One region of the Arthrobacter phoenicis genome, then DNA from elsewhere that is predicted to be linked to it. Evidence: riboswitches for the same ligand, from Rfam matches in the RefSeq annotation. Region 1 holds a riboswitch; each other region holds the start of a gene.
The links. Region 1 has a riboswitch for thiamine pyrophosphate ahead of thiC (phosphomethylpyrimidine synthase ThiC). Riboswitches for the same ligand answer to the same signal wherever they lie in the genome.
Positions count from the first base shown of each region.

Region 2: it holds a riboswitch for thiamine pyrophosphate, as region 1 does, so the genes downstream of both, thiC (phosphomethylpyrimidine synthase ThiC) here and thiC (phosphomethylpyrimidine synthase ThiC) in region 1, are expected to answer to the same signal.
Region 3: it holds a riboswitch for thiamine pyrophosphate, as region 1 does, so the genes downstream of both, ABC337_RS15725 (bifunctional hydroxymethylpyrimidine kinase/phosphomethylpyrimidine kinase) here and thiC (phosphomethylpyrimidine synthase ThiC) in region 1, are expected to answer to the same signal.

Region 1 is NZ_JBDFMK010000005.1:7,612-12,150, reverse strand. Features, by position in the region: gene merA (mercury(II) reductase) at 125-1,567, opposite strand; partial or broken gene ABC337_RS18480 (heavy metal-responsive transcriptional regulator) at 1,787-2,175, shown strand; TPP riboswitch at 2,531-2,640, shown strand; gene thiC (phosphomethylpyrimidine synthase ThiC) at 2,638-4,368, shown strand.
Region 2 is NZ_JBDFMK010000001.1:3,189,020-3,195,466, reverse strand. Features, by position in the region: gene ABC337_RS14970 (hypothetical protein) at 75-512, opposite strand; gene ABC337_RS14965 (VOC family protein) at 598-1,473, opposite strand; gene ABC337_RS14960 (amidohydrolase family protein) at 1,549-2,646, opposite strand; TPP riboswitch at 2,713-2,820, shown strand; gene thiC (phosphomethylpyrimidine synthase ThiC) at 2,815-4,575, shown strand; gene ABC337_RS14950 (alpha/beta fold hydrolase) at 4,602-5,351, opposite strand; gene ffh (signal recognition particle protein) at 5,421-6,447, opposite strand, start outside.
Region 3 is NZ_JBDFMK010000001.1:3,319,632-3,326,078, forward strand. Features, by position in the region: gene ABC337_RS15720 (Rne/Rng family ribonuclease) at 1-3,421, shown strand, start outside; TPP riboswitch at 3,590-3,687, shown strand; gene ABC337_RS15725 (bifunctional hydroxymethylpyrimidine kinase/phosphomethylpyrimidine kinase) at 3,836-5,362, shown strand; gene rplU (50S ribosomal protein L21) at 5,728-6,036, shown strand; gene rpmA (50S ribosomal protein L27) at 6,098-6,361, shown strand.

The sequences.
Region 1 (4,539 bases):
TCCCCCCGTCACCGTGCATATTATCGTGCGGGTCTTACGACCAACGAGAGTGCGAGGTCGATGCCGCTGTCCGGTGAGGTCTGCCGGTCGGTGAGTTGGATGAAGTTACTGGAGGGGCTACGGCTCAGGAGGCGCAACAGGAGAGTTTGGAGACATCAGTGGTGAAGGACTGGGCGGCGATCTTGATCCCCTCGGCCATGGTCAGGTACGGGCTCCACAGGTTCGCCACCTGCTCCACGGTCATCCCGGCTTCCAGGATGTAGACCCCGGCGGCGGCGAGGTCACCGGCGTCCTTCGCGACGGCGGTGATTCCCACAATCCGCCCGGTGTCCGCGTCCGCGACGATCTTGATGAAGCCGCGGGTGTCCCTGTTCACCAGGGCCCGGGGCACGTACTCCAGGGGCAGGACCCGGCATTCGCACCGGATACCGGCCTCGTTGGCTTCCTTGTCGGTCATCCCGACCGCGGCCAGGGCCGGGCTGGTGAAGGTGACCCGGGGCAGGTGCCGGTAGTCGACCTCGCGGCCGGCGTTGTTGAAGGCGTTCTCCACCACCAGGGAGCCGTGGGATGCTGCGACGTAGACGAATTCGCGGTGTCCGGTCACGTCTCCGGCGGCCAATATCCTGGGATTGGTGCTGGCCAGCCGGCTGTTGACCAAGATCTCGCCGCCGTCCCCGGTTTTCACGCCGACCGCGGACAGGTTCAGGCCGTCCGTGACCGGGCGCCTTCCCGTGGCGACGAGCAGCCTGGCGGCCCGGAATTCCTCCTGGCCGCCGGAGGCGGCCGCGGTCGCAACGATCCCGCGGGTGGCCGGATCCGTACGTACGGAGGACACGGCCGCCCGGCGGACGACGCGGATGCCCTCGTCGGCGAAGACGCCCATCAGGGCGCGGGAGGCTTCGGGTTCCTCGGCCGAGGCCAGGCGGGAGCGGACCAGCATGGTGACCTTGGACCCGAGCCGGGCGAAGAGCTGGGCCTGTTCCAGGGCCACGTACCCGCCGCCGAGCACGAGCAGGGAGTCGGGGACCTCCTCGAGTTCCATCGCGGTGGTGGCGGTCAGGTAGTCCGTGTCTGCCAAACCCTCGATCGGGGGCGCCCACGGAGCCGACCCAGTGGCCACCAGATAGTGCGCGGCCCTTACGGACTCCCGCATCCCGTCCTGTCCGGTGATTTCCAGGACGGGATCGTCCTGGGTGCCGGTGAACACGGCATTGCCCTGGCGCAGCTCCCAGCCATAGTCCGCGATCAGGTCCACGTACTTATCCGAACGCATCGTCTCCACCAGGGAACGCTTCCCACCGATCAGCCCGGCCATGTCCACCGGCCCGGCTGAGGTGCTGATGCCGGGGAACCGGCCTGCTCCGTCCAGGGCAACTTGCCTGGCCTCTGCCGCGGCCAGGAGTGCCTTGGACGGCACGCAGCCGGTGTTCACGCACGTGCCGCCGACGGTGGAGCGCTCGATCATCAGGACGCGTTTGCCCAGGTTGGTCGCCCGGATCGCGGCCGCGAATGCTCCGCCGCCCGATCCGATGACGGCCAGATCAAAATCAGGTGTTGGTTCAGACATGGAATCCTCCAAAGTCGTACAGCAGCGACGTCCCGAAATACCCGTAACAGTGCCTCGTATATGGTTCTGCCCCAGTCTGCACCTTCCACCGAGGGGGAAGGTCAAGAGGCTGACTCCGCTCTCCCGGCCCGGGGCGCCACCCGCGGGTTCCTACCCCCTGTTGACCTTCCACTAAACTGGAAGGTCAAGGAGGAACCCCCCGGGGACGAGAGGTGCATGATGCTTATCGGCGAAACTGCCGCAGCCGCGGGCATGACGGCCAAGACCCTGCGGTTCTACGAGGACCGCGGCCTATTGCCGGCCGCCGACAGGGCACCGAACGGATACCGCGACTACGCCCAGGAAACAGTCAGCCGGCTGGAATTCATCCGCCGCGGCCGCACGGCCGGACTGACCCTTGCCCAGATCGGTGACATCCTCTCCGTCCGGGACATCGGCCAGGCCCCTGCGTACACGTCCGGGATCTGCTGGCCAAACAGCTCCGCGACCTCGACGCCCGGATCGCAGAACTCACGGCACTGCGTGCAACCGTTGCCGAATTTCATGACGCCGCGGCCGCCGGGGACCCTGCAGCCTGCGACCCCGAACGCATCTGCAGCTACCTCTAAACCCGACCAGATCCCGACGCTCCTCCTGTGTGACTGCTAGTTCGGATTGGCGGTTTTTTCGCAGCTCGGTTTGGCGGTTTTAGCTAATTCCTATGACGAGGGTTGATGTCAGTTTCAGAAGTCGACTGCACGGAATAGCAGAAGGCGTCTGCACCATTCCCGGGTGCTGTGCGTTGGCCGGGCTGGCGGTTGACCGAGGAGCGCGTCAGCCCCGGCAGCTGCGAACAGGAGGCCTCAGCTGCCGGAGATATGTCATATCCCCATCGCTGGGAGGGCCTGCTTCCGAGGATGGAGGCCCTCCGGGGAACACCAGTCATCATCCAACCGGAACGGGCACGCCGGGGTGCTAGGGTTTTTTCATCCACACGGGTGCCCTAATGCAGGGGCTGAGATCGGGCTGATGCAGCCTGCGACCGTTGAACCTGTCCGGGTCATGCCGGCGAAGGAAGTAGGAAACCACTGATGAACGCCATGAATTCACATTCGCTCGCGTACGCCCGCGACCCGGAACACGGCATTAGCGTCCCTGTCACGGAGATCGCCTTGGAGGACTCTCCGAACGGGGTGAAGAATCCACCGTTCACGGTGTACCGGACGGCCGGGCCCGGCAGCGATCCGGTAATCGGCCTGGAGCCGTTCCGGTCCGAATGGATAGAATCCCGGGGCGACACCGAGCCCTACGGCGGACGGGAACGGAACCTGCTCGATGACGGCAAGTCCGCCGTGCGCCGGGGTGCCGCGTCCGCGGAATGGAAGGGCGCGCAGCCGGTGCCCCGCCGCGCCCTCAACGGCAAGACGGTCACCCAGATGCACTACGCCCGCCAGGGCGTGATCACGCAGGAGATGCGGTTCGTGGCAGTGCGGGAGAACTGCGACGTTGAACTGGTCCGCAGTGAGGTGGCGGCGGGCCGGGCCATCATTCCGAACAACATTAACCACCCTGAATCCGAGCCGATGATCATCGGCAAGGCGTTCCTGGTGAAGATCAACGCCAACATCGGCAACTCGGCCGTGACCAGCTCCATTGCCGAGGAAGTGGACAAACTGCAGTGGGCCGCCCAGTGGGGCGCAGACACGGTGATGGACCTCTCCACCGGCGATGACATCCACACCACCCGTGAATGGATCATCCGCAACTCCCCCGTCCCGATCGGCACGGTCCCGATCTATCAGGCGCTGGAGAAGGTCAACGGCGAGGCCAATGACCTGACCTGGGAGATCTACCGGGACACCGTGATCGAGCAGTGCGAGCAGGGCGTGGACTACATGACCGTCCACGCCGGCGTGCTGCTGCGCTACGTGCCGCTGACCGCAAACCGGGTGACCGGGATCGTCTCCCGCGGAGGGTCCATCATGGCCGGTTGGTGCCTGGCCCATCACCAGGAGAACTTCCTCTACACCCACTTCGATGAACTGTGCGAAATCTTCGCCAAGTACGACGTCGCCTTTTCCCTGGGCGACGGCCTGCGGCCGGGGGCGACCGCGGATGCCAACGACGCCGCACAGTTTGCCGAACTAGACACCCTGGCGGAGCTGACCAAGCGCGCCTGGAAGTACGACGTGCAGGTCATGGTCGAAGGCCCGGGCCACATCCCCTTCCACCTGGTCCGGGAAAACGTCGAACGCCAGCAGGAACTCTGCGACGGCGCCCCGTTCTATACCCTCGGCCCACTGGTGACCGACATTGCCCCCGGCTACGACCACATCACCTCGGCCATCGGCGCCACGGAGATCGCCCGCTACGGCACCGCGATGCTCTGCTACGTCACGCCCAAAGAACACCTCGGGTTGCCGAACAAAGATGACGTCAAAACCGGCGTGATCACCTACAAGATCGCCGCCCACGCCGCGGACCTCGCCAAAGGCCACCCGGGCGCCCACGAACGCGACGACGCCCTGTCCAAGGCACGGTTCGAGTTCCGCTGGCGCGATCAGTTCGCCCTTTCCCTGGACCCGGAAACGGCCGAATCCTTCCACGACGAGACCCTGCCCGCCGAACCGGCCAAGACCGCGCACTTCTGCTCCATGTGCGGTCCCAAGTTCTGTTCCATGCGGCTCTCCCAGGACATCCGCGACCAGTTCGGAGGCATGTCCGAACAGGAAGCCATCGCAGGAATGGAGGCCAAGTCCACCGAATTCCTCGAATCCGGCGGGAAGGTCTACCTGCCCGAACCGGTTCTGCCCAGGAGCTAGGAGCGGGTCCGGCCAGGGCCGGTCCTTCGTGGCCGGTCCTGGCCGGACCTGAACACCGCCGACTAAGAGGCCTGTTCGAAAGGGCCGTTGAAGCCCTCACCGCCGGGACCGGCCCCATCCAGCAACGACTGGCCGACGCGTACGTCTGGCTGACCGCCGACCGGACCCGGC
Region 2 (6,447 bases), on a different contig from region 1:
ATTGTGCCAGATCACCGCGCCGATTTCGACTTGACACCCGCGGCGGGCCGCCGCGGGTGGCGCCGTCGTCGGGCTCAGGCTGTCCAAACGTACAGTTCGGTGCGGGCTGCGGGGTCGACGGCGGAGGCGAGCTCCGCGATCCGGCGGGTGTGGCCCAGGGCCTCGGCGGCACCGAAGGGCATGTCCTCCTCGGCCGCCCACTGCCCGGCGACATCGGCCAAGACGCTCTCGCCCTCGTCGGTCTCGTAGCTGAGCAGCTCGGCGAGGGTTCGGACCATGGCGGCGGGCACGCCGAGCAGTGCGTCGCTGGAGACGTCGACCATCGCGAGTTCATAGTCGGCGCCGGCGGCGTGGACGGCGGTGCCGGCGAGGTCGCCCAGCCGTTCGATCTCGTAGTCGCTGATGCCTTCGATCCGGACGGCGTCCGGACCGGCGGGGGCGCCCCCGGCGAGTGCGGCGGCCCGCTTGAGCGCGGCGTCATGGGTGGCGACGAAGACTTCGGTAAATCCCACGGGGCTCATCCTTGGATTTCGGGCGGCGCGGGGGCCGCGGCGTGTGGCGTGCTCCCAGCCTATCGGCTGGCGGCCCGGAGGCCGGTCAGCGGACGGCGACCCGGATCCGGTTGCGCCAGGGGTCATCGAACCGGAGCTCGGCGCCGGTGTGGTGGGACGCGACGCCGGCGACCTTCAACCGGTCTGCGAGGGCGCCGACGTCATCCCCGGAGGGCACCTCGATCAGCACCTCGCCCAGGCCCAGCGTGTCGCGCCGGGGGCCGGCGCCGCGGCTGTTCCAGACGTTCATGGCCATGTGGTGGTGGTACCCGCCCGCCGAGACGAAGAGGGCCTGGCCGTGCCAGCCTGCGGTCTTTTCGAAGCCCAGGGTCCCGACGTAGAAGTCGTGCGCCGACTGCACGTCGCCGACCTGGAGGTGCACGTGCCCGACGCCGGCGCCGGTTTCGCGCTGGCCGGCGAGCGACGCCTCGGTCAGGTGCTGCTCCAGGTAGCGCTGCGGCGGCAGGGCCAGGCTGTCCATGACAACATTCGCCCCGTCCCACGACCATTCGTCGCGCGGCCGGTCCCAGTACAGCTCGATCCCGTTACCCTCCGGGTCGCTGAAGTAGAAGGCCTCGCTGACCAGATGGTCCGCGCTGCCGGTGAAGAACCGGGGATCGTACTGGGCGGCGGTGGCGACGGTGGCGGCCAGCGCCGCCTGGTCCTCGAACAGGAGGGCGGTGTGGAAGAGCCCGGCCTCGCCCCGGGAGGGGAGGTTCAGTCCCGGGGCCGGGGCGATGTGCACCAGCGGCGTGCGGCCGCGTCCGAGGTAGAGGCCGCCGTCCTGCTCGGCCACCACCTCCAGGCCGAGGGCGCGCTGGTAGTAGTCGGTCATCATTGCCAGGTCGCCGACCTTGAGCATCACGGTGCCCATCGAGAGGTCGGCCGGCAAGAGATCCTGGGTGGCGGCGCTGGTGGTCATTGCATCACTCCGGTGTTGGGGGGGTTTGCCGTCATTCGGCGGCTCTCACCAGATAAAATTACTTGAAGCTTCAATTTATTCCGCGGATGCCGCGCCGATGACGTCCCCGCGGAGGATGACGGCGCGCAGGTTCCGCAACGCGGAGAGATCCCGCCGCGGGTCAGCGGCGCAGGCCAGGACGTCGGCGGGGGCACCCTCGGCGATTCCGGCGGCGCCCAGCCAGGCCCGGGAGGACCAGGCGCCGGCGTCAAGGGCAGCGGCCGGGCCCAGTCCGGCCGCCTGCAGCGCCTCCAGTTCGTCGACGATCCGCCCGTGGGCAATGACGCTCCCGGCGTCGGTGCCCGCGTAGATGGCCACCCCGGCCTCATAGGCCTCGAGGACCCGCTCGGCCCGGCGTTCCCAGAGCGCGCGCATGTGGGCGGCGTAGCGCGGGAACTTGGGCTCGGCCTGCGCGGCGATGTCCGGGAAGGTGGCGATGTTGATCAGGGTGGGGACAATCGGCACGCCCTGGTCGACGAAACGCGGAAGATGGCGGGGCAGCAGCCCGGTCGCGTGTTCAATGCAGTCAATGCCTGCGTCGAGCATGTCATCGAGGGTGTCCTCGGCGAAGCAGTGCGCGGTGACCCGGGCGCCCTCGTCGTGCGCGGCGCTGACGGCGTCCCTGACGGTGCGGGCGGGGAAGCTTGCGGCAAGGTCCCCGGCGTCGCGGTCGATCCAGTCCCCCACGAGCTTGACCCAGCCGTCCCCCGCCCGCGCCTGCTTCCGGACCTCCTCGACCAGGTCACCGGGTTCAACCTCGACGGCGAGGCCGCGCAGGTAGCGACGGCTCCGGGCGATGTGCCGGCCCGCACGGATGATCCGGGGCAGGTCCCGCCGCTGCTGGATCCAGCGCGTGTCATGCACCGCCCCGGCGTCGCGGACCAGCAGGGTCCCGGCGTCACGGTCCGTGCGCGCCTGCGCTTCGGCGACGCCGGCGTCGACGTCACCGCCGGGCCCGAGCCCGATGTGGCAGTGGGCGTCGACCAATCCCGGGATTACCCACCCGTCGATGACTTGGTCCGGGGCCGCCTCCGGACGGTCGAAGGTCAGCACCCCGTCCACAGACCACAGGCCGCGCCGCTCCCGGTTCACGGAGGTGAGGACGGGCCCGGTGAATTCGATGATGCCGCTCATGAGTCCCAGCCTAATCGCGGGAGACGGAACCTTGGAGCCGCGATCGGGGCCCTGTGATAGCTTCGTCTACGACCACACGGGAGCCCTTGCAGGGGCTGAGATCGGGCTGAGGCAGCCTGCGACCGTTGAACCTGTCCGGGTAATGCCGGCGAAGGAAGTGAGTAACCCTTGAGCACCACAAATTCCCAGCACAGCCCTGCCCTCGCGTCGCACACGCTGGCCTACATCGAAGGCGACGGCCTGCGGGTCCCGGTGACCGACATCGCCCTGGAACCCTCCCCCGGCGGCACCCCGAATCCCCCGTTCCGGGCCTACCGCACGGCGGGGCCGGGCAGCGACCCGGTGGCGGGCCTGCCGCCCCTTCGGGCCGACTGGATTGCCGGACGCGGGGACACCGAGCCCTACTCGGGACGGGAACGCAGCCTCCTCGACGACGGCAAGTCCGCGGTCCGCCGCGGGGCCGCCTCGGCGGAGTGGCGCAACGCTCCCCCGGCACCGCGCCGGGCCCTCCCCGGCCGGACCGTCACCCAGATGCATTACGCGCGGCAGGGCGTAGCGACCCCCGAGATGCGTTTCGTCGCCCTGCGCGAGAACTGCGACGTCGAACTGGTCCGCAGCGAACTCGCCGCCGGCCGGGCCATCATCCCGGCGAATATCAACCACCCCGAGTCCGAACCGATGATCATCGGAAAGGCCTTCCTGGTGAAGATCAACGCCAATATCGGTAACTCGGCGGTCACCAGCTCCATCGAGGAGGAGGTGGACAAGCTCCAGTGGGCCACCCAGTGGGGCGCCGACACCGTCATGGATCTCTCCACCGGCGACGACATCCACACCACCCGCGAGTGGATCATCCGCAACTCCCCGGTCCCGATCGGCACCGTCCCGATCTACCAGGCCCTGGAGAAGGTCAACGGCGAGGCGAACGCGCTAACCTGGGAAATCTTCCGGGACACCGTGATCGAGCAGTGCGAGCAGGGCGTGGACTACATGACCATCCACGCAGGGGTGCCGCTCCGGTATGTGCCGTTGACCGCCAACCGGGTCACCGGGATCGTGTCCCGCGGCGGCTCCATCATGGCCGGCTGGTGCCTGGCACACCACCGGGAGAACTTCCTGTACACCCACTTCGACGAGCTCCGCGACATCTTCGCCCGCTACGACGTCGCCTTTTCCCTCGGTGACGGGCTGCGGCCGGGATCGACGGCGGACGCCAACGACGCCGCTCAGTTCGCCGAACTGGACACCCTTGCCGAGCTCACGCAGCGGGCCTGGGAATTCGACGTCCAGGTGATGGTGGAGGGCCCTGGCCATGTCCCGTTCCATCTTGTCCGGGAAAACGTCGAACGCCAGCAGGAGCTGTGCAAGGGGGCGCCGTTCTACACCCTGGGACCGCTGGTGACCGACATCGCGCCCGGCTACGACCACATCACCTCCGCCATCGGCGCCACCGAGATCGCCCGGTACGGGACGGCCATGCTCTGCTACGTCACACCCAAGGAACACCTGGGCCTGCCGAACCGGGACGACGTGAAGACCGGCGTGATCACCTACAAGATCGCCGCCCACGCCGCTGACCTTGCGAAGGGCCACCCCGGCGCGCACGAGCGGGACGACGCCCTGTCCAAGGCCCGCTTCCAGTTCCGCTGGCGGGACCAGTTCGCCCTGTCCCTGGACCCGGTCACCGCCGAGGCCTTCCACGACGAGACGCTGCCCGCCGAGCCGGCCAAGACGGCGCACTTCTGTTCCATGTGCGGGCCGAAGTTCTGCTCGATGCGGATCAGCCAGGACATCCGGAATGAGTTTGGTTCCGCCGAGGCGCAGGCGGCCCGGGCCGACGCGGGCATGCGGGAGAAGAGCGAGGAGTTCCTCGCCTCCGGCGGCAAGGTCTACCTGCCGGATCCGGGTGTGGGGGCTGGCCGGGACTAGGGGGCCCGGGACTAGAAGGCGCGAGGTTAGGAGGCGCGGGCGTGCCGGCTGCGGACGACGTCGGCGATGAAGGAGCGGATCGCCCGGTCCCCCTCCGGTGAGTCCTGCGGCCGGTGCCCGCCCGGGGCGGTTCGGTGCCGGGCGCCGGTCTCCACCAGGTAGCCGGCGATCTCCTCATACAGCGGTTCCCAGCCGCCGGTGAGGACCAGGGTGGGGACGCCCGGGACAATGTGCAGCGGAGCCTCCCAAGCCGGGGCCTGCAGCCGGAGCCGCCGCGCCTCCCGGGCGTTGTCCGCCGCGACTTCCCCGGCGGCCCCGTGCAGCGGGGCGTGCGCGGCGAAGACGCGGCGGACGAATTCGCGGTGGAAGTCCTCGTCGCCCAGGCTGTGCCGGACGTCGAAGAGCGGTTCCATCAGGGCCCGGTGCGCGGCGGTGGCCGGCAGTTCCGCCGTCAGGGAGAGGCAGGCCGGTTCCACCAGCGTGAGGGACTGGACCCGGTCGGGCCGTTCGACGGCGGCCATCATCGCGGCGATGGCACCCTGGGAGTGGGCGACGACGTGGCCACCGGCGGCCCCGCGGCCGTCGTCGGCCAGGGCGCCCAGGACGATCCCGGCGTCCGCCGCGAAGTCGGTTTCCATCGGCTCGGCCGCCGGGTCGAAGCCGTGCCTGCGGAGGAAGAGCGCGTCATAGGCCAGCGCCATGCCGTGCTGTTTCGGCCACGCCGCGGCACCAAAACTGCCGGCCCCGTGGACGAAAACTACGCGCTCCTTGAACATGCTCCAAGCCTATTCCACGGGTCCGTCAACGGGGCCGCGACATACGCCGCGGCCCGCCGCGGAGTGTCGCTACTTGCTGCCGCCGAGGAACTTGTCGAAGCCCTTGGGCAGGTTCAGCTGGGAGGGGTCGAAGTCGCCCTGCTGGCCGAAGGAGGCGCCGGTGGGGACAGCCTTGGCGCCGGCGGCGCGCCGTGCCTCCGCGTCCTTGAGCTCCTGCGCGGCCTTGGCCGGGTTGCCGGAGCGGGCCTTCTTCTTCGGCGCGGGCTTGTTGCCCTTGCGGGCCCCGCCGCCCATCCCCGGCATCCCGGGCATCCCCGGAATGCCGCCGCCGGAGGCCATCTTCTTCATCATCTTCTGCGCCTGGGCGAACCGTTCCAGCAGGCCGTTGACCTCGGAGACGTGCACGCCGGAGCCGCGGGCGATGCGGGCCCGGCGGGAACCGTTGATGATCTTCGGCGCGACCCGCTCGTGCGGGGTCATGGATCGGACGATCGCCTCGACCCGGTCGATTTCGCGCTCGTCGAACTGCTCGAGCTGCTGCCGGATGTTCTGCGCACCGGGCATCATCATGAGCATCTTCTTCATCGAGCCCATGTTGCGGATCTGCTGCATCTGGGCGAGGAAGTCCTCGAGGGTGAAGTCTTCCTGGTCGGCGAACTTCTTCGCCATCCGGGCTGCTTCGTCCTTATCCCAGGACTTCTCGGCCTGCTCGATCAGGGTAAGCACGTCGCCCATGTCGAGGATGCGGGAGGCCATCCGGTCCGGGTGGAAGAGCTCGAAGTCGTCCAGGCCTTCGCCGGTGGAGGCGAACATGACCGGCTTGCCGGTGACCGACGCGACCGAGAGCGCGGCACCGCCGCGGGCGTCGCCGTCGAGCTTGGAGAGCACGATGCCGGTGAAGTTGACGCCCTCGTCGAAGGCCATGGCGGTGTTGACCGCGTCCTGGCCGATCATCGAGTCGATGACGAACAGGACCTCGTTCGGGACGATGGCCCGGCGGATCTGGCGCGCCTGTTCCATCATGTCCGCGTCCACGCCGAGGCGGCCGGCGGTGTCCACGATCACGACGTCGTGCAGGGTGCGCTTGGCTTCCTCG
Region 3 (6,447 bases), on a different contig from region 1:
CATGACCGACGGCGTAACCGCCACCGAGGTGCCGGAGAAGCCCAAACGGGCCCCGCGCACCCGCAAGAAGGCGGCCCCCAAGGCCGAAGCGGCCGCACCGGTCGGCGACGCCGCCGACGCCGCGGCCCCCGCCGCGGACGCCGAAGCAGCCGCTGCCGATGCAGACAACAGCGTCACGGCCGTGGCCGCGGCTGCCGGGGATCCGGTAGCGGAGAAGGCCCCGGCGCGCCGGACCCGTACCCGTCGCCAGGCCGCCCCGAAGGCAGCCGCCGCACCCGAGGCTGACGCCGCGGACGAAGCCCCCGCCCTCCTCACCGTCTCCGAGGCCGTGGCGCCCGCCGACGTGCCGGCCGAGGCCGAGACCGATGTCCCGCGCAAGCCGGTCCGCCGCCGGGCCAGCCGCGCCAAGGCAGCCCCCGCCGAGGTGCCTGCAGAAACCGCACCGGAGGCCGGCGCCACCGACGAGGCGCCCACGGCCGATCATGCCGTTGCCGCCCAGGACGCTCCCGCCGTCGCCACCGAAACCCCCGCCGAGGCGGCCCCGGCAGCGGAGGCCCCCGCGGAGGAAGCTCAGGAAACCGAAACGCCGTCGCTGTTCCTCGCCCCCGGCGCCGTCACCTCAATGCTCTTCCAGGCCCCGGACCTCACCGCCGTCGTCCGTCCGGCCCCCGCCCCGGTTGCTGCCGCTGCCGAGGACGCTGACACCGATGAAGACGACGAGGACGACGAGCAGGGCAACCGCCGCCGTCGCCGCAGCCGAGGCCGCCGTGGCCGCAGCCGGGTCGCCGAGGCCGACACCGACGCCGAGCCTGGCGACGAGGACGCCGAGGAGGGCCGCGAAGCCGCACTGGAGGACGGCGTGACGTCCCGCCGCCGCCGTCGGCGCCGTCGCGGTGACCAGGACCTCGAACTGACCGGCGGCAGCGACGACGACCCGCCCAACACCGTCACCCGGGTCCGTGCCCCGCGCACCGTCAGCGACGCGCCCGTCAGCAACCGCGTCACCTCGGTTAAGGGCTCCACCCGGCTGGAGGCGAAGAAGCAGCGCCGCCGCGAGTCCCGCGACACCGGCCGCCGCCGCACCGTCATCACCGAGGCGGAGTTCCTGGCCCGCCGCGAATCCGTTGACCGGCAGATGATCGTGCGCCAGCGCGATGACAGAATCCAGATCGGCGTCCTCGAAGACGGCGTCCTGGCCGAGCACTTCGTGTCCAAGACCCAGCAGGACTCCCTGATTGGCAACGTCTATCTGGGCCGTGTCCAGAACGTGCTGCCCTCCATGGAGGCGGCCTTCGTCGACATCGGACGCGGCCGCAACGCCGTGCTGTACGCCGGCGAGGTCAACTGGGACGCCGTCAACCTCGAGGGCAAGCAGCGCCGGATCGAGAACGCGCTCAAGTCCGGCGACTCCGTTTTGGTCCAGGTCACCAAGGACCCCGTGGGCCACAAGGGCGCCCGGCTGACCAGCCAGATCTCCCTGCCCGGCCGCTACCTCGTGTACGTGCCCGGCGGCTCCATGACCGGCATCTCCCGCAAGCTGCCCGACGTCGAACGCAACCGCCTCAAGCGCATCCTCAAGGACCGCTTGCCGGAAGACGCCGGCGTGATCGTCCGCACCGCGGCCGAGGGAGCCTCGGAAGAGGAACTGACGCATGACATCAACCGTCTGCGCGCCCAGTGGGAAGGCATCGAAAGCCAGGCCACGTCCACCAAGATCCTCGCCCCGGAGCTCCTCTATGGCGAACCTGACCTGACCATCAAGGTGGTCCGCGACGTGTTCAACGAGGACTTCTCCAAGCTGATCGTCTCCGGAGAGGAGGCCTGGGACACCATCGAGGCCTACGTCACTTACGTGGCGCCGGACCTGGTGGGCAGGCTCGAGAAGTGGACCAAGGACACGGACATCTTCTCCGCCTGGCGCATCGATGAGCAGATCCACAAGGCTCTGGAGCGCAAGGTCTTCCTGCCTTCCGGCGGCTCCCTCGTGATCGACCGCACCGAGGCCATGACCGTGGTGGACGTCAACACCGGCAAGTTCACCGGCAGCGGCGGCAACCTCGAGGAAACCGTCACCAAGAACAACCTGGAAGCGGCCGAGGAAGTCGTCCGCCAGCTGCGCCTCCGCGACATCGGCGGCATCATCGTGATCGACTTCATCGACATGGTGCTGGAATCCAACCGCGACCTCGTGCTGCGCCGCATGGTGGAGTGCCTGGGCCGGGACCGGACCAAGCACCAGGTCGCCGAGGTTACCTCGCTGGGCCTGGTGCAGATGACCCGCAAGCGGATGGGCACCGGCCTGCTGGAAGTCTTCGGCGAGCAGTGCGAGGCCTGCGCCGGCCGAGGCGTCGTCACGCACGACGAGCCGGTCGAGCACCGCCGCGCCAACACCGTCGCCGCGGAACACCACGTTCCGCGCACCGAGCAGCAGCCCGCCGCCCGCAACGAGCGCAAGCGCCGCCGCGGCAAGGGCGGCCAGGGCACCGAGGTCCAGCAGCAGGCACCGGCTGCCGGACACCACGAGCCCACCGAGGCCGAGCGGCACGCCAAGGCAGAAGCTACCCGGGCCGCGCTGGCAAACATCGCGGCGGCGGCCCACGCGGCCCACCTGCACGACGGCGACGCCACCTCAGCGCCCGACGCCGAGACCCGGCAGGCGGCCCTTGACGCCGCCGTCGAGCTGGCCTCCACCGAGGAAGCAGCCGGCCGTCCCGCCGCCGTGCTGACCTTCGGCGGCGAGCAGGTGGCCCTGCCCTTCGTCGAGCACGCCGAGCAGGCGCCGCAGCCGGCCCTGACCCTGGACCTGCTGACCGAGGCGTTCGCCAACCTGGGCGACTCGGACTCGCGGAACCGCCAGTCCGGGACCACGGAGACCGCGGCCCGCGAGGCCGCCCCGTCCGTGGAAGCGCCGGCTGTGGAGGCACGGTCCGTGGAAGCCCCTGCCCCGGAGGCTGAGGTACCCGCCGAGGCTCCGGCCGCCGGTCGGTCTGCTGACCAGTCCCGGGCAACCCGGGGCCGGGGACGTGCCCGCACGGCCCGGATCCAGCCGCCGAACGCCCGCAACCGCGCGGCCGAGCCCGAAGCGCGCCGGGAACCCGCCCCGCAGCAGGCTCCCAAGCAGGACACCCGGCAGCAGGAGGCTCCGAAGACGGCCGCACCGGTGGCGGCCCCCGTCGCCGCCCGCACCCCCGCGGCTGCGGAACCGGTCACCGGTCAGCGCCGTCCGCGGCGGCACCGCAGCGCCAGCCGTGCCCAGGGGGCGGCCAACGAGACCGCCGTCGAGCAGCACCGGCAGGCCTCGAGCGCGTCCGGCCAGGGCTCGGTCCACGAGGCCAAGGCACCGGAAACGGTCAAGCCCGTGGTCAAGGACAACGGCGGCCCGATCATCCTCGGCGTCGGCGTACCGGCCTCGGAGCTGTAACCGCTCCGCCGCCGCACCACTCGGTACCGCTCCGTACCACTCGCGGGTATCTCCCGGACTCGACGTTTCGAAGCGTCGACTCCGGGCGGTACCCGAGAGCCGGTTAAGGGGGAGACCGGCCGGAGGGGCGGACAGGAACGGGAGAACCCGGGGAGGGGCGCTACGCTGGAACGCGACACGGGGTGCCGCGCATCGGGCCGGCTGAGATCCACACCCGTTGAACCTGTCCGGTTAGCACCGGCGAAGGGATGTCTCTTGTCTTCGACCCAACCCGCGGCAGCACCCGCGGCACTGTCAACCGTCCCCGGCGCCACCTTCCTGCAGACGGTGTTCCCGGCAGAGCAGGCTGCCGACGACGCCGCCGGACCCGATGCGTCGGCCGGCACGGCCGACGACGCCACCGGGCAGGCCCCGGTGGCGAGGGTCCTCGCCATCGCGGGGTCCGACCCTACCGGCGGTGCCGGAATCCAGGCGGACCTGAAGAGCATCGCGGCCATGGGTGGCTACGGCATGGCCGCCATCACGGCCCTGACCGCCCAGAACACCCGCGGCGTCCGGTCCGTGCACGTGCCGCCCGCCGCCTTCCTGACCGAGCAGCTGGACGCCATCGCCGAGGACATCACCATCGATGCCGTGAAGATCGGCATGCTCGGCGACGCCGGCGTCATCGACGCGGTACGGGCGTGGCTGGAACGCACCCGGCCCGCCGTCGTCGTCCTGGACCCCGTCATGGTCGCCACCAGCGGTGACCGGCTGCTGCAGGAATCGGCGGTGGCGGCGCTGCACACCCTGCTGCCGCTCGCCGACCTGGTCACCCCCAACCTGGCCGAACTCGCCCTCCTGCTGGACGAACCGGTCGCCGCCGGCTGGGCGGAGGCGCTGGAGCAGGGCAAACGCCTCTCCGCGCTGGCCGGAACCACGGTCCTGGTCAAGGGCGGCCACCTCGAGGAGGACGCCGACGGCGGATGCCCGGACGCGCTGGTCAACAGCGCCGGACTGCTCGGCAGCGAAACCGTGGTGGTGCCGGGGGAGCGGGTCGACACCCGCAACAGCCACGGCACCGGGTGCTCGCTGTCCTCGGCCCTTGCCACGGCCTACGCCGCCGGCGGGGACTGGGAAACCGCGCTGCGCCGCGTCAAGCCCTGGCTGCTGGGGGCGCTGCGCGAGGCCGGACGGCTCGACGTCGGCTCCGGCAACGGACCCGTCCACCACTTCCACCACCTCGCCCAGCCCACGGAACCGGCGCCCGGGCCCGGCACGGAACAGTTCACGGAACACCTCAAGGAACCCGGCGACTTCGCCACCGGCCTCGAGCCCCTCGCCGCGGAGGGCCTGACGGAAATCTATGCCCTGGACTTCATCCGGGGTCTGGCGGACGGAACCTTGCCGGAGCATGAGTTCGCCTACTACCTCGGCCAGGACGCGCTCTACCTCAACGGCTACTCCCGGGTGCTGTCCCGCGCCGCAGCGCTTGCCCCGACGGAGGCAGAGCAGCTGTTCTGGTCACGCTCGGCCGCCCAGTGCCTGGAGGTTGAGTCGGAACTGCACCGGAGCTGGCTGGCCGGGCGTGCGGGCACCCCGCGGCGGCAGGGTCCGGTCACCAAGTCCTACGTGGACCACCTGCACGCTGCGTCCCTGGCCGGCAGCTACGGGGTCCTCGTGGCCGCGGCGCTACCCTGCTTTTGGCTCTATGCCGAGGTGGGCGCCGCGCTGCACGCGCAGTTCCTCGCCGCGGGCGCGGACGAAGGCCACCCCTACGCGGCCTGGCTGCGGACATACGCGGACGAGGCCTTCGCCGCGTCGACCCGGCAGGCGATCCGCTACACGGACGCCGCCGCCCGCCGCGGTTCCGCCGCCGAACGGGGCGCCATGACCGAGGCCTTCGTCCACTCCGTGCGCTTCGAGGTGGACTTCTTCGACGCGCCGAGGCTGCACGCCTGACCCGGAACGGGAGCCGCTGCCGGTAAGGTGGTGGGGCGCGGTTCCCGAAAGCGGCTGCGGCGCCCGGTCCGGTTCCTTGGAAAACGGCACTGTGGCACCGGTCACGCCCGACTCTCCGGGGCCTGCCTCGTTTGCGGCCGAAGGCGAAATTAGCGTAGTCTTGATCTTCGGTGCTTACGCCAACACTTGGGTTATGACCTTGAGGAGCTGTCCACCCCACGCGGGACGGATGATCCACGGGATAGCTCATGGGTTCCCCCGGGGAACCTGCCGGCGTTGAGGCACAGCGTGAGCCGCTCCGGTAGTTCGGGGCCAGGTTCCGCACGCAAATCTAGTAATAAACGTCGAGAGAAGTGAGTTCCCCAGTGGTGTACGCGATTGTCCGCGCAGGCGGCCGCCAAGAGAAGGTTTCTGTTGGAGACTTCGTTACCCTGAACCGCGTCCCCGGTGGAGCCGGCAGCACCTTTGAGCTGCCCGCACTGCTCCTGGTGGACGGTGACAAGGTCACGTCCGCCGCAGCGGACCTGGCTAAGGTAACGGTTACGGCTGAGATCCTGGAAGACCTCCGTGGTCCCAAGATCGTCATCCAGAAGTACAAGAACAAGACCGGTTACAAGAAGCGCCAGGGTCACCGTCAGGAACTGACCAAGGTCAAGATCACCGGTATCAAGTAACTTTCCGTTACTGATCAGGTTCCCGCAGTTTCCCAGAATTTTTTGAAGGCAGGCATTCCAAATGGCACATAAAAAAGGCGCGAGCTCCACTCGCAACGGTCGTGACTCCAACGCCCAGTACCTCGGCGTGAAGCGCTTCGGCGGCCAGGTTGTTTCCGCCGGCGAGATCATCGTCCGCCAGCGTGGCACCCACTTCCACCCGGGCGCCGGCGTTGGCCGTGGCGGCGACGACACCCTGTTCGCTCTGACCCCCGGCGCCGTCGAGTTCGGCACCCGTCGTGGCCGTCGCGTCGTGAACATCGTGGCTGCTGCAGCCGCAGAGTAACACCTACGTTTCACAATCGGTGGGGCGGGCCAATGGGTCCGCTCCACCGGTGTTTAACCGCATTACAATCATTCCGTGACCTTGCG